DNA from 4 places in the Bradyrhizobium sp. USDA 327 genome. Region 1 is predicted to be linked to each of the others. Evidence: predicted binding sites of a transcription regulator. Region 1 holds the regulator's gene; each other region holds the start of a gene.
The links. Region 1 encodes LexA, which represses DNA repair genes until DNA is damaged. Its sites were predicted from a motif close to TGTTCNNNNTGTGTTCNG; they were not measured.

Region 2: a site for LexA is predicted at 1,640-1,657, ahead of ABIA42_RS04465 (PA0069 family radical SAM protein). Genes of this name have one in related genera too.
Region 3: a site for LexA is predicted at 1,911-1,928, ahead of ABIA42_RS07280 (putative DNA modification/repair radical SAM protein). Genes of this name have one in related genera too.
Region 4: a site for LexA is predicted at 1,869-1,886, ahead of ABIA42_RS04845 (DUF3072 domain-containing protein). Genes of this name have one in related genera too.

Annotation. Positions count from the first base shown of each region.
Region 1 covers NZ_JBGCCW010000001.1:3,372,545-3,376,184, reverse strand. The annotation lists gene ABIA42_RS15535 (ComEC/Rec2 family competence protein) at 1-388, shown strand, start outside; gene ABIA42_RS15530 (hypothetical protein) at 508-942, opposite strand; gene lexA (transcriptional repressor LexA) at 1,438-2,139, opposite strand; gene glp (gephyrin-like molybdotransferase Glp) at 2,316-3,527, opposite strand.
Region 2 covers NZ_JBGCCW010000001.1:1,010,318-1,013,957, forward strand. The annotation lists gene ABIA42_RS04460 (phosphoketolase) at 1-1,469, opposite strand, end outside; gene ABIA42_RS04465 (PA0069 family radical SAM protein) at 1,679-2,842, shown strand; gene ABIA42_RS04470 (VOC family protein) at 2,867-3,322, shown strand; gene ABIA42_RS04475 (ribonuclease HII) at 3,395-3,640, shown strand, end outside.
Region 3 covers NZ_JBGCCW010000001.1:1,613,491-1,617,130, forward strand. The annotation lists gene ABIA42_RS07275 (UdgX family uracil-DNA binding protein) at 1-595, opposite strand, end outside; gene ABIA42_RS07280 (putative DNA modification/repair radical SAM protein) at 595-1,830, opposite strand; gene ABIA42_RS07285 (ImuA family protein) at 1,993-2,781, shown strand; gene ABIA42_RS07290 (DNA polymerase Y family protein) at 2,678-3,640, shown strand, end outside.
Region 4 covers NZ_JBGCCW010000001.1:1,088,865-1,092,504, reverse strand. The annotation lists gene ABIA42_RS04870 (HWE histidine kinase domain-containing protein) at 1-515, shown strand, start outside; gene ABIA42_RS04865 (hypothetical protein) at 512-733, opposite strand; gene ABIA42_RS04860 (hypothetical protein) at 874-1,131, shown strand; gene ABIA42_RS04855 (hypothetical protein) at 1,226-1,468, shown strand; gene ABIA42_RS04850 (hypothetical protein) at 1,586-1,807, opposite strand; gene ABIA42_RS04845 (DUF3072 domain-containing protein) at 1,923-2,117, shown strand; gene ABIA42_RS04840 (DUF6496 domain-containing protein) at 2,204-2,497, shown strand; gene ABIA42_RS04835 (hypothetical protein) at 2,510-2,872, opposite strand; gene ABIA42_RS04830 (Do family serine endopeptidase) at 3,139-3,640, opposite strand, start outside.

The DNA of each region.
Region 1 (3,640 bases):
CTCGTTGGCCGACGGTGTGTCGTGTGACGAGTCCGGCTGCGTGACGCCGCTCGCGGACGGACGGCTGGTCGCGTTGGCGTTGCGCATCGACGCGCTGGCTGATGATTGCAGCCGCGCCGCGCTGGTGGTGACGGCGCGCCCAGCGCCGCCCGATTGCGCGGCGATGGTGGTCGACAGGCCGCGGCTCGCCAGTCAGGGCGCGCTGGCTCTGACGCGGAGCGGTGACGGCTTCTCGGTTCGGGCGGTGAGGGCGAGAGGCACAAGCCGCCCCTGGCTGCCGGCCGGCGCCGGCGAGGCGGATTTCGACGGCAGCCTTGCGCCGAAGACGGCCGTGCCCCGCAACCGGGACGCAACGCCATCGGAGACGGATTTTCAGGCGGACGATTGAGGAGCGGTGCGGGGGAGGTCGGACCGGATTTCGCAGGACGCAAACCATACCATCTCGCCGGCCTCGGCCGGCGATGGCATTTCATTCCTGGCCCACGACCATCGGCCGGGGCGACGACGTCAGCCGATCGGCAGGCGCGTGATGGTGGACCGCGTGTCGGCGACGATCTGCGGCTTGTGCTCGCGTTCGCCAACCGGCTGGGTCACCGGCAGTTGCAGCACGGTCGCGCGCTGGCCTTCGACGAGCTGTGTCACCAGCACGTATTTGCCGTCGGGGAATTCGATCGCGTCATGATGGCGATCGGGAATGTGCGGGTCGATCTTGCCGAACTTGCCGACGCGGGAGTTCACGGTGCGCGTCCAGATCCAGCGATTGTCGTAACGGACGTTGTCGGCGAAAGCGAGCTCCGTTCCCGGCAGCAGGCAGACCGCGACGGAGAGATCGGCTTCGGAGGCGAAGCCGCGCGTCGAGGTGCCACGGAAGGTTGTCGTGACGATCGTCTCGCCGACTTCGGCGGGGCGCGTCGCGACGGCATGCAGGCTGTAGTCACACATCGGGTGCTCCTCATGCGAAGATAGCAACCCGCACCTCTTTTGGAGGCGCAGGCCTCTATCAGGTGGAAGCACGCAACATTCTGCTTCGTTGTAGGCAAATCTGCGGCTGCGTCCGCAAGCCGCGATCACATTATCTTTCCCGGATTCGATAGGAACAAAGCCGATGCATGCGTATTCGGAAGGCGTGCGTCAGCGCCCCGCGGGCGCCGACCAGCCTGAGTATTGCCAGCTCGCTTGCGGAATGGCGGTGCGATTGTATGGCAGTGGCTTACGTCACTGCTGCTGCGATCGGCGCAGCGACGATCGTCCATGAAACGTCTGGCGCAACACCTGTCCTCGCATTCTCAGGCCGCGAAGCGATCATGCGCCGTGCGGCGTGTCGAGGATGTGGCGCCGAAAGAGGGGGCCGGACAATCTGAGCAGAACCGGAAAAATCATCCAGCCGGAGCGGACAGCGGATCCGCTCCAATAGGTGTCGAACGATCGCAGGACCGCTCAGTACTTGCGGTACAGCCCGATCAGCTTGCCCTGAATCTTCACGCGGTTCGGCGGAAGAATGCGGACCTCGTAGGCGGCGTTGGCGGGCTCGAGCGCGATAGAGGCGCCGCGGCGGCGGAAGCGCTTGAGCGTGGCTTCCTCGTCGTCGATCAGCGCCACCACGATGTCGCCGGTATCGGCGCTCTCGTTGCGCTGGATCAGCGCCATGTCGCCATCGAGGATGCCGGCCTCGACCATCGAATCGCCGCGGACTTCGAGCGCGTAATGCTCGCCCGAGCCGAGCATGTCGGGCGGCACGCTGATGGTGTGGCTGCGGGTCTGCAGCGCCTCGATCGGCGTGCCGGCCGCGATGCGGCCCATCACGGGCACCGCGACGGGACGCTCGCCCTCGTCCACAGGCGGGCTGGAGGTCGCGCGCACCTTGCCGAGATTGCCCTCGATGACGCTCGGCGTGAAGCCGCGGCGGCTGCCGGCGGCGGCCTGGAGCTCGGGCAGCTTGATCACCTCGATGGCACGGGCGCGGTTGGGCAGGCGGCGGATGAAGCCGCGCTCCTCGAGCGCGGTGATCAGGCGATGGATGCCTGACTTCGAGCGCAGGTCGAGCGCATCCTTCATCTCGTCGAAGGACGGCGGCACGCCGCTTTCCTTCAGACGTTCGCTGATGAACCGTAGAAGCTCGTATTGTTTGCGCGTCAACATCTCGACGAAAGTCCCCCGGTTGATGTCGTTCGATTCCGAGACGAGGAGTTCAGCGATAAGCTGCTACACGTTCGAAACAAATCATGAACGGACACTATATGTTCGATATGTGTTCCGCAACTGCTTAATTTACGGTGAACAGAGCGAAGCTCGCGCGATGCGTGTGGCCGTGCAGCTCAGGCGGGCAGGCGCAGCACCTCGCAAGGCGTGCCGGCCTCGGCCCTCGGCGCGAACGGTGCGCGCACGAGAAGTACCTGCGCCGCAGCGAGATTCGCAAGCAGAGAGGAGTCCTGATGGCTGACGGGATGGGCAACGAGCGCGCCGTCGTCACGCTGTTCCAGGCGCGCACGCAGATAATCCTCGCGCTGGTCGTTGGCACCGAGATCGCGGCCCAGCACGGCGCGCTCGCGGTGATGATGGATCACTGAACGGCCCGACAGGGCGCGAATCAGCGGCACCATGAACAGGAAGGCGCACACGTAAGACGACACGGGATTGCCGGGCAGGCCGATCACGCGCATTGCGCCGAGCCGTCCGTGCATCATCGGCTTGCCGGGCCGAATCGCGATCTTCCAGAACGACATCGAGATGCCTTCGTCCTTGAGCGCCTGCTGGACCAGATCGTGGTCGCCGACCGATGCGCCACCGGTCGTGATCAGGATGTCGGCGCCGCTCTCCCGGGCGCGACGGATGCCGGCGGAAGTGGCCTCCAGCGTATCGGCGGCAACGCCGAGGTCGATGGTCTCGGCGCCCTCGCTGCGGGCGAGCGCGTGCAGGGCATAGCCATTGGAATAGACGATCTGCCCGTGACCGGGCGTGGTGCCGGGCATCACCAACTCGTCGCCGGTGGCGAGGATCGCGACCCTCGGACGGCGGCAGACGGCGAGATGCGGGTGATTCATTCCGGCGGCCAGCGCGAGATCGCGCTCCGTGAGACGGCTTCCCTTGCGGAGCAGCACGTCTCCCTCGCGGAAGTCGACGCCGGCGGGGCGGATGTGCCGCCCGGAAATCGCGGCTTCCTTGATCGTGACAAGCTTGCCTTCCGCGACGGTGTCCTCCTGGATCACGACCGCATCGGCGCCGTCGGGAACGACGCCGCCGGTGAAGATCCGCACGGCTTCGCCGGGGCCAACCCTTCCCGCGAACGGGCGACCCGCCGCGACCTCGCCGACGACCGCGAGCCTGGAATCGACCGTTGCCGCGTCGGCCGCGCGCACGGCATAGCCGTCCATCGCCGACATGGCCTCCGGTGGCTGCGTGCGCCGCGAAGCGACGTCGCGCGCAAGCACGCGATGGTAGGCCTCATCGAGGGAAACCATCTCTTCAGGCAGCGGCTCTGCACCCGCCAGCACCGCGGCAAGCGCGTCAGAAACGGGCATGAGGGCCACGGGCGGAAACTCCTGCAAATCGTTGGCGAGAGTTCTAGCCGAGTGCAGGCGCGAGGCAAAGCAGCACACAGGATGATTTATCCTGCGCGATTTCCGTCGTGGGCAGGGAGCTC
Region 2 (3,640 bases), 2.4 Mb from region 1:
GCCTCGTAGCAGGAGAAGAAGCCGTGCCGCCCCGTGAGCAGATAACCCTCGAGCCAGCCCTGGCAGAGATGCTCGCTCAAGACCTCCATCACGCGACCGTCCTGGGCGAGGTGCACGTCGTAGGATTCGATCGGCTCCATCCAGACGCGTTCGGTGGCCTCGAACACGGCATCTAGCCGGTTCGACGCGGTCTCGTCCGGCCCCATGATGCGGAAATTGCGCTGTTGCGCGTTGAGGCGGATGACGTCGCGCAGGAATTTGCCGAGCTCGCGCGTCGCTTCGGCGACGGTGCCGCCGGGCTGCCGCACCTCGACAGCGAAGCTGCGGAAGTCGGGCAGCTTCAGCTCCTTTTTCAACAGGCCGCCATTGGCGTGAGGATTGGCGCCCATGCGCCTGACACCTTCAGGTGCGAGCGCCTGAAGCTCGGGAGCGAGCGCGCCGTTCGCGTCGAACAGTTTTTCCGGCTCGTAGCTGCGCATCCAGTCTTCGAGCACTTTCAGGTGCGCCGGATTTTCGCGGCAGCCGGCGACAGGCACTTGATGCGCGCGCCAAAAGCCCTCGACCTTCTTGCCGTCGACTTCCTTCGGGCCGGTCCAGCCCTTCGGGCTGCGCAGCACGATCATCGGCCAGCGCGGCCGCTCGACGCTTGTCCGCCCGTCGCGGGCGTGCTGCTGGATCGAGCGGATGCTGGCGAGTGCGACATCGAGCGCATCCGCCATGGCACGGTGCATCAATTTGGGATCATCGCCCGCGACGAACAGCGGCTCGTGCCCGTACCCGCGGAAGAGATCGCGGATCTCCGCATCTCCCATCCGTCCGAGCACGGTGGGATTTGCGATCTTGTAGCCGTTGAGATGCAGGATCGGCAGCACGGCGCCGTCATGCGCCGGGTTCAGGAACTTGTTCGAGTGCCAGGACGCGGCGAGAGGGCCGGTCTCGGCCTCGCCGTCGCCGACGACACAGGCGACGATCAAATCAGGATTGTCGAAGGCCGCGCCATAGGCGTGCACCAGCGCGTAGCCGAGCTCGCCGCCTTCGTGGATCGAGCCCGGCGTTTCCGGCGCCGCGTGGCTCGGAATGCCGCCCGGGAAGGAGAACTGCCTGAATAGCTTGCGTAATCCGTCCGCATCGCGCGCGATGTCGGGATAGATCTCGCTGTAGCTGCCTTCGAGATAGGTGTTGGCGACCATGCCGGGGCCGCCATGGCCGGGTCCGCAGACATAGATGATGTTGAGGTCCAGCGCGCGGATCACGCGATTGAGATGGGCATAGATGAAGTTCAGGCCGGGCGTGGTGCCCCAATGGCCGAGCAAACGCGGCTTGATATGCTCGGGCCGCAACGGCTCACGCAGCAACGGATTGTCGAGCAGGTAGATTTGCCCGACCGAGAGGTAGTTGGCGGCACGCCAATAGCGATCGAGCAGATCGAGGTCGCCGGTCGCGGCGGCCGCTTTTTGTTGAATTGTCATGTTCCTTCGGCTTTCACCCAGCGATCGTCACCAACTTTGTTCCGGCACGATCGATCCCTGTGCGGGATCAAACGAAATCGTCGTGACGGGCGTATTGCGTGAGGTCAAAGCCGCGCGCCCGAAATTTGGGCGGCTACTTTGCATGGGGTTGTTTTCACGTTTCTTGTTTGTGTTCTTGATTTGTTCCTTTTGCGTGCTATCTTGATTGCATGAGTCCAGCATCCTCTCATGCTCTCAAGCACCCGCCGGTCACGGCGCCCTCCGAGCCGGCGGGTGCGCCTTCAGATTTCCCCGAGCTTGGCGTCGCCATCGATCGCGCGCGAAGGCGAGGGCGGGGCGCACAATCCAATGCCAGCGGCCGTTACGAGGCCGAGGCGCGCGTCGCTTTCGACGACGGCTGGCAGAGCCTGGAAGAGCTGCCGCCGTTCAAGACCAGTGTCGGTGTCGACACCTCGCGCAAGGTGATCACCCGCAACGATTCCCCGGACATTGGCTTCGACCGCTCGATCAATCCCTATCGCGGCTGCGAGCACGGCTGCGTCTACTGCTTCGCGCGACCGACGCATGCCTATCTCGGCCTCTCGCCGGGGCTGGATTTCGAGTCGAAGCTGTTCGTGAAGCCCGAGGCGCCGGCGCTGCTCGAGAAGGAGCTCGCCGCCACCGGCTACGAACCCAGGATGATCGCGATCGGCACCAACACCGATCCCTACCAGCCGATCGAGCGCGAGCGAAAGATCATGCGCGGAATCCTCGAGGTGCTGGAACGCGCCAGCCATCCCGTCGGCATCGTCACCAAATCGGCGCTGGTGGTGCGCGACATCGACATTCTGGCACGGATGGCCAAGCGCAACCTCGCCAAGGTCGCGATTTCGGTCACCTCGCTCGATCCGAAGCTCGCGCGCACCATGGAGCCGCGGGCTTCGACGCCGCCGAAGCGGCTGGAGGCGCTGAAGCAGCTCTCGGATGCCGGCATTCCGACCACGGTGATGGTCGCGCCCGTGATCCCCGCGCTGAACGATTCCGAGATCGAGCGCATCCTCGATGCCGCCGCCCATGCCGGCGTCAAGGAAGCCTCCTATGTGCTGCTGCGACTGCCGCTCGAGGTCCGCGATCTCTTCCGCGAATGGCTGATGGCGAACTATCCGGACCGCTATCGCCACGTCTTCACCCTGATTCGCGACATGCGCGGCGGGCGCGACTACGATGCGAAATGGGGCGAGCGGATGAAGGGCACCGGCCCGATGGCCTGGACCATCGGCCGCCGCTTCGAGATCGCCTGCGACAGGCTCGGTCTCAACAAGCGGCGCTCCAAGCTGACCACGGATCACTTTGCGCGGCCGAAGCGGAACGGCGATCAGCTCAGCCTGTTCTGACAGGGAAGGTGAAAGAGGCATGGCATGAGTCAGGAATTGGCGGCTCCGGCGCCGAGGCTCACCGTCGTCACGCTGGGCGTGAGCGACATCCGCGCCAGCATCGCCTTTTACGATGCACTCGGCTTCTCGCGCCGGCTGAAGGCCACCGGGGAGGCCGTCGCCTTCTACGATACCGGTGGTCCGGTGCTCGCCCTGTATCCGTGGGATCAACTCGCGGCAGATGCGACCTTGCAGGACGCGCCGAGGCCATCGACCTTTCGCGGCATGACGCTCGCCTGGAACTGCCGGACGCGTGAGGAGGTCGATGCGGTGCTGGCCTTCGCCATCGGGAAGGGGGCCGGCCTGCTGAGGGCGGCGCACGAGACCGACTACGGCGGCTATTCCGGCTATTTCACCGACCCCGACGGCCATCCTTGGGAGGTCGTGGTCGCGCCCGGTATCGAGGTGGGCGAGGACCGCCGGGTACATCTGGCGGACTAGGACGGCCTGAATAGTGGGAATATCCTGGGTTCCCGGTTGCGCTGGCGAAGCCCCTTGCGCACGATCCCGGCCATGATTCGGGACAAGTCCGCCAAGAACCCAGCCAAAGACGCGCCAAAAAAGGAGGCTGCGAAGAAGGCCGCGCCTGCCAACGAGGCCAAAGCGCCTCCGGCCAAGGCTCCGAAGGTTCCTGCCGGCAGGAAAGGCATCATTGCCATTGCTCCCCCTAGCTTCCGCCGCGAGCGCGCGCTGATCAAGCGCGGCGTCTGGCCTGTTGCCGGGTGCGACGAGGCCGGCCGCGGCCCGCTGGCCGGTCCC
Region 3 (3,640 bases), 1.8 Mb from region 1:
CTTCGCTCGGTGCTTCGCTCCTGCTGACGCCGGATGTGAACGAAAGTGCGTGGCCATCCCAATGCGCGCAGAGGTCCGGTGTCAGGATCGACCAGGGCATGTCGGCAAAGCGCTTGGCGAAGAACGGCGCAGCGAGCTCGACGATGTGATGCTCCGGCTCGAACCAGGCGACGTAATGCGCCTGGCGTTCCCGGCCGATCTCGCGGAAGCGGACGAAGGCGTGCATCTTGTGCTCGTCGCGATGGACCGCCTTTGCCATGGCCGTGACTTGCGCGACGTCAGGATCGGTCGCAACCTCGATGAGGTCGTGATTGTCCTTCAATCGCCAGAGCAGGCGATAGAGGATCGCAAAACGCTCGACATCGCGGTGCAGGATGGCGGCCTTGGCCAGCTCGACGAATTTTGCTGATACGTTGAAGGTGCCGTCGTTCACCTCAAGGATCGGAGACGGCGCGGGTGGCGCAAACAACTCCGCTTCGCCACCTCGCACGGTCCAGGTGATATCACGCGGCTCCACATGACGTAGAACGAGCGTACGGGCAGCTTTGCGCCAGCCGTCGAAATCAGTTTCCGTATCGAGGGTGATGTACTGCATCAGAAGCCAAATCCGAGTTGCGTTGCCTTCGGCTTGAACCGGTCGATCAGCCGCGCTTCGTCGAGCCGATGGAGCGAGGGGCGATGATCGCTGAGGACAATGAACGGCAGCGCCTTGTGCCGGGGCACGTGCAGCCGCGCGAGATCGGCAAGACGGATCGTAGTGGTGCGCCGCGTCGCGATGATGCGTTCGACCGCCTTGGTGCCGAAGCCTGGCACGCGCAGCAATTCCTCGCGGCTGGCGCGGTTGACGTCGAGCGGAAAGCGGTCGCGGTGGCGGAGCGCCCAGGCCAGCTTGGGATCGATGTCGAGCGGCAGCATCGCGCTGTCGTCGACGATCTCGCCGACGTCGAAGCCGTAGAACCGCATCAGCCAGTCGGCCTGGTAGAGCCGGTGCTCGCGCAGCAGCGGCGGTGCCCGCAGAGGAAGTGCACGGCTGGCATCGGGGATCGGGCTGAAGGCGGAGTAATAGACGCGCCGCAGCCGGTAGGCGCCATAGAGATTGGCGCTGGTGTGCAGGATGGTGTGATCGGAGGCCGCGTCGGCGCCGACGATCATCTGCGTGCTCTGGCCGGCCGGTGCGAAGCGCTGCGGCTTGGCCTTGGTCTTTGCGCTGCGGCTGTCCTCGGCCTCGTCCAGCTTTAGCCGCAGCCGGCCCATGGTGCGGCGGATCGCGCGAACGTCCTTCTCGGGCGCGAATTGCTGCAGGCTCGTCTCCTCAGGCATCTCGATGTTGATGGAGAGGCGGTCGGCATATTTGCCGGCTTCCGCGATCAGCGCGTCGTCGGCTTCGGGAATGGTCTTCAGGTGAATGTAGCCGCGGAAGTGATGCTCCTCGCGCAGCTTGCGCGCGACGCTGACCACCTGCTCCATGGTGTAGTCGGGGCTGCGGATGATGCCGGAGGAGAGAAACAGGCCCTCGATGTAATTGCGCCGGTAGAAGTCGAGCGTCAGCTTGACGACCTCGTCGACGGTGAAGCGGGCGCGCGGCACGTTCGAGGAGGCGCGGTTGACGCAATAGAGGCAATCGTAATTGCAGGCGTTGGTCAGCAGCACCTTGAGCAGCGAGATGCAGCGTCCGTCCGGCGCGTAGGAATGGCAGATCCCCATGCCGGGCGCGGTCGAGCCCATCCCCTTGCCGTCGCTGGAATCCCGCTTCTCGGTGCCGCTGGAGGCACAGGACGCGTCGTATTTGGCGGCGTCCGCCAGGATTTCCAGCTTGCGTTGTACGTCCATCCTTGAATCCCTTTGATTCAGCTCACGAATCCGATCGAGCGCCAATTCGATTGACTCTTCTGGCCCCGTTAGCTTTATATTAGAACATATCATGAACAAATGAGCCAGCCGTTGGTTCTTCTTTTGAAGGCCACGGCACCAATTCCTGAAGGAGCGGCGAGCATGAGCGGCGCACGCAACAGCGCGCTTGCGACCTTGCGCGGCCAGATCGAACGCATCGAGACGGCGGAAATCGTGCATCAGCATGATCGCGTCGCGCTCGGCCATCACGAAGCCGATGGCGCGCTGAAGGGCGGGCTCGCGCGCGCGGCGGTCCATGAGGTGTTTTGCGAGGGGCGTCAGGGCGCTGCCGCGACCGGCTTCGTCATGGGCCTTGCGGGACGCGTGAGCGCGCGTCGGCCGCTGCTGTGGGTGCGGCAGGATTTTTCGGAGATAGAGACGGGCGCGCTGTCGATGAGCGGGCTAGCCGAACTCGGCCTCGATCCGCGCCGCGTGGTGATGGTGCGCGCCGCCGATGTCGAGAGCGCGCTGCGCACCTCGGCCGATGCGCTCGCCTGCGATGCGCTGGGCGCCGTCGTGCTCGAGCTCTGGGGCGAGATCAGACAGTTCGATCTCGTGGCAAGCCGCAAGCTGACGCTCGCCGCGCAATCTTCCGGCGTTACCGGGTTGCTCCTGCGCATGGCCGCACAACCTTTGCCCTCGACTGCGGAGACGCGATGGATGCTGCGCGCGGCACATTCACCGCCGGGGCAGGCATGGAGCACATGGGGCGCGCCGCGCTTCGATGCCGAACTCTTGCGCAATCGTCATGGCCCGTGCGGCCGGTGGATCATGGAATGGAATTGTGATGAGTGCCAGTTCAGTGAACCGTCGACGTATCCTCAGCCTGTGGCTGCCGCGCCTGCCCATCGACCGGATCCAGCGGTTTTTCGGCAGCGCCGGGCTGGGTAAAGCCAATCATGAGCCGAGCATCGTCGTCATCAAGGACAACAATGCGCTGGTGATCCATGCGCTGGACGAGGCCGCCGAGCGCCTCGGCCTGTATATCGGCCAACCCCTGGCCAATGCGCGGGCGATGTGTCCCGACCTGAGGGTGTTCGATGCCGATATCGTGGCCGATGCGAAGACGCTCAGCGATATTGCCGACTGGTGCGACCGCTTCACGCCGCTGGTGGCGCTCGACGCGCCGCACGGGCTGTTCCTCGACATCACCGGCTGCGCGCATCTGTTCGGCGGCGAAGCCGCGCTTTTGCGGACGCTGGTCCGGGCGCTCGACCGGCAGGGCTTTGCCGTCAGCGCCGCGATTGCCGGGACCTCGGTCTGCGCGCGCACGCTGACGCGGCAGGCCACGGGAACCATCGTTGCAGATGGTGGGGAGGCGGCTGCGATCGACCAGTTTCCGGTGTCCGCACTCGGGGCGGGCGAGGCGATCACGACCGGCTTGCGCCGCGCCGGTCTGAAGACCATCGGCGATGTTGCCTTGCGCAATTCCCACGAGATCACGGCGCGGTTTGGCGCGCGGTTCTCCACGCTGCTCGCGCATGCGCTGGGGCAGGGCGATGCGCCGATCAATCCGCGAAAACCGCTGCCCGATTACATCGTGGAAAAGCGCTTCGCCGAGCCGATCGCGACCGACACCATGATCGCGATGACGCTGTCGCGGCTGGCGGACACGCTGATCGCATCCATGGAGAAGCAAGGCAAGGGCGCACGACGACTTGAGGCTGCCTTCTTCCGCACCGACGGCGTGGTGCGCGCGATCACGGTCGAGACCGGACGCCCCGTGACGCGAAGCGCCGTGATCGACCGG
Region 4 (3,640 bases), 2.3 Mb from region 1:
GACGCATCAATGCACTGGCGCGCGTGCACACCATCCTGTCGCTGTCGAGCTGGCAGGGCGCCGAGCTCTCCAGGCTGATCGACGAGGAGCTTGCGCCCTATTCGCTCGGCGACCAGATCAGATTGTCGGGTCCCGAGGTTCAGTTGCTGCCGGCGACGGCCCAGACGCTGGCGCTCGCGCTGCACGAGCTCTTCACCAACTCGGCGAAGTATGGCGCGCTTTCGACTCGATCTGGGCGGCTCGCGATCGACTGGCAGGTCGAGGACGAGCTGCTCACGCTGAGCTGGGAGGAATCCGGCGGTCCGCTGGTCATGGCACCGAAATCTCGCGGCTTCGGTACGCGGAGCCTGCTTGCGAGCGTTGAGTCCCAGCTTGGCGGACAGGCGCAGTTCGATTGGCGCGCCGAGGGCCTGTTGTGCCGCCTGGAGGTGCCTCTGACGCGCAAGACGGCCACGGCCGGACCCGGCAAGTTCGACAGCGGCGGCTCCGCAGAATTGCAGCGCGCATCGGGTTAACCGGACGCCGCGCTCGTCATGTGCTGGGCCATCCGCGGTTCGCGCGGGACCCGCCCTTCCAGCCAGGCTTCCGTCCGTGCGAGATCGCGCAGGGCCCTGGCGTAGCGGCGCGCCGCGCTTCGTTCCGCTCCGCGCGGAAGCCTGCGGGCCTTGCGCAGAATGTCCGCAGCCGCGTTGCGATAGGCCAGCGAGCGGTAAAGAAAGACTACCTTACCCATATCCATGTTCCCGTTTTGATGGCGCTCATCCTCGCAAGCCCGGCATGAACGTCGGATGAAGCGGGCGATGACAATTATTTCAACCGAATGGAACCAGACAATCACGCGGGTGTTTGCATGCCAATTCGGGATGCACTCCCATGCGCACGAATAAGTCGTCTGAGCTGATCTCTGCCAGCGGACTTATCAAGCTGCTGACGCAGGCAATGATGGGCGCGGCCCTCGGCCTCACCTTCAGCCTCATGCTGGTTCTGTCCAATCCAGCCGTGGCCAACCTGCTCAATAACGGCGGAAGCCAGGCCATTCTGGTCTTCACTCTCACCTTGGTGACGACGTTCGCGATCGGTGCGACGCTCACTGGCGTCGTCTTCATCATTGACGAGGACAAGCAATCTTGAAGCGCGCGTGACCCGCAGGAGATGCTTTGTCGGGAACTCCTGCGGCGAAGAGCGGTTGGCTGCCTGCGTCAAATTAACTCAGGGAGTTTCCCGCATGAAGACGACCAAGCTCGCTCTCGCCGTAATGTTGGCAACCGGCCTTGCCGCCGCGCCGTTCGCCGTGCAGGCCAAGTCACACAAGGCCAAGCATGGATCCTCGATGTCATCGTCGCAGACCACCGGCGCCAACACCAAGTCCTCCAAGGGTGCTGATCCTTCCGGCCAAGGCGGCTCCGGCCCCGGCTCCGATCAGGGTGGCACCATGACGAACAAGGGCGGCATGACCAACACCAAATAGGCCACTCCCTGGAATCCATCGAGGGCTCCGCCCATTGCGGGGCCCTTTCTCTTGGTACTCGGGCGCAGTTTCAAATCCGATACGCGTCCGGATCCTCTTCCACCGCCCGCTCCCTGATCAGCGGGGCCCGCTCGCGCGCACGGGATTGCCGCCCGTCTTCGCGGGACGAAGGCGCACCCGGTCGCGGACGTCAGGCAGAACGTCGCTGCCACCAGCTGCCTTCCATTCGCCGATCAGGAGGTTGATTCTCCGGCGCAGATCCATCTGCGCCAGGGCCCTTTCCGTACAGTCGCGGTCGCGCTCGACGAGATCGCGCACCGACGCCTCGACGTCGGCCATTTCTAGCCTCAAGACTCTGATTTTACGTCGAATTTCATTAATTCTGTTGTCCATGGTTTATTAGAACAAAATAAGAACATATAGTCAAGTCACGATTTCAGAACGGAGAAAACAGATGCAGGTTCAGGGTAAATACGACGCCAGGGTTTTTCTTGGCGAGCAGATGACGCGGGCGCAGGGTCTCAGGCTGAAGCGGCTGAGCGAAGAGGCCTATCAGCCCGCCCAGTTTGCACGGGACCTGTCCTTCGGTGAGGCCGCACGGCGCATCCAGGCGCTGGAGGCGGAGATCGAGCTAGCGAACTCCTTCTAGGCTGCGTCGCGCGCCTGCACGTTGTGTACGCGCTGCCGGAACCATGGCTGAGCCGTGTGGTTCTCCTTCGCCAAGGGAGAACATGCATGGCACGTAAGGCAAAGAAACGTCGCTACTCACGCAGCTCCGGCAGCGATGTCGAAAGCGAGATGCGGCGCTACAAAAAGGGTACCGCGAAGAGCGGGCGCGGGGGACGCGGCGGCCGCGTGAAGAGCCGCAAGCAGGCAATCGCGATCGGACTGTCGAAGGCGCGCAAGAAGGGCAAGAAGGTCCCGAAGAAGGCATCGAAGCGGAAGAGTGCCAAGAAGACGTCGAGAAAATCGTCTAAGTCAAGCAAGTCGTCTAAGAAGTCGTCGAAGCGCAAATCCAGCAAGCGCTGACGCTGACCCGTCTCAGATCATGCTGCCCGGCATGAAGCAACGGATCGAAATCCCGAACGCCGTCTTCACCGGCCACACCATGGTGCGGCCGGCCCGGTTCGGCTCGGTGATGACGGCTTCGTCCGGCACCTCGATCCACTGCCCGTCCAGACGCACGCGGTAACGCCCGTTATGCGACTCCCAGTCGGGATCGGCGACGGCAAATCCGTCCGCATCCGAGCAGCACGGACCGAGCTGGCTGCGCAGACTGTCGAACCATGGTTTCAGGGGGGAGTTCGCGTAGCGGCCGTCGTCACGCCCGAGCGCGTTTCCGCCCCAGAGCACCAATGACGCTGTGAGCAGTGCACTCCTCCGCGAGAGCTTCAATCGAACCATGTCGGCACCGATCAAATGCGAACCGCCGGCAAGTTCCACAAAGCGGCGGCAAGTTCGAGTTCCACGACTGCAACCCACCTTGCGACTCCCTTGTCGCAGCGGTGCTGGAACTGTGATCAACGAACACGGCTTTTTCGGACGAACTGCTTCACCATTCCTGTGTTAACGAGAATGTTATCGATAACCCAACGGGAATTTCGAGGCGGAACAGGAAAGGCGGCCTGAGGGCCGCCTTTTTTGATCTGCGTCGCACGATACGCGCGACTCTACGCGAGCGGAACTGCGACGAATCTTGTCGCCTCCGCGCTTCTCACCTGCAACAGCACGCTGCGCTTGCCCGACGATTTGGCCTGCGCCAGCTCCGAACGGACGTCGCCGACATTGGCGACCGCCTTGCCGCCGACATTGAGGATGACGTCGCCGGTCTGAATGCCGCGTTGTGCCGCCGGCCCTTGCGGATCGACCTCGGTGACGACGACACCCTTCTGGCCCGCGCCCTGGACGTCACCTGCGGGCGCAAGGCTGAGGCCGAGGCGCGGCGTGCCGGCATTCGGCTGCCCTCTGCCCTCGTCGGCATTGCCATTTCCTTTGGCTTGCCGCTCGTTCGGCAACTCGCCGAGCGTCAGGGTCACCGTTTTGCTGTCGCCCTTGCGGAAGACATCGAGCTTCACGGATGTGCCCGGCGCCAAGGTGGCGATGGTGCGCGCGAGGTCGCGGGAGTCCTTGATCGTGGTGCCGTTGACGGCGGTGATGACGTCCCCCGCCTCA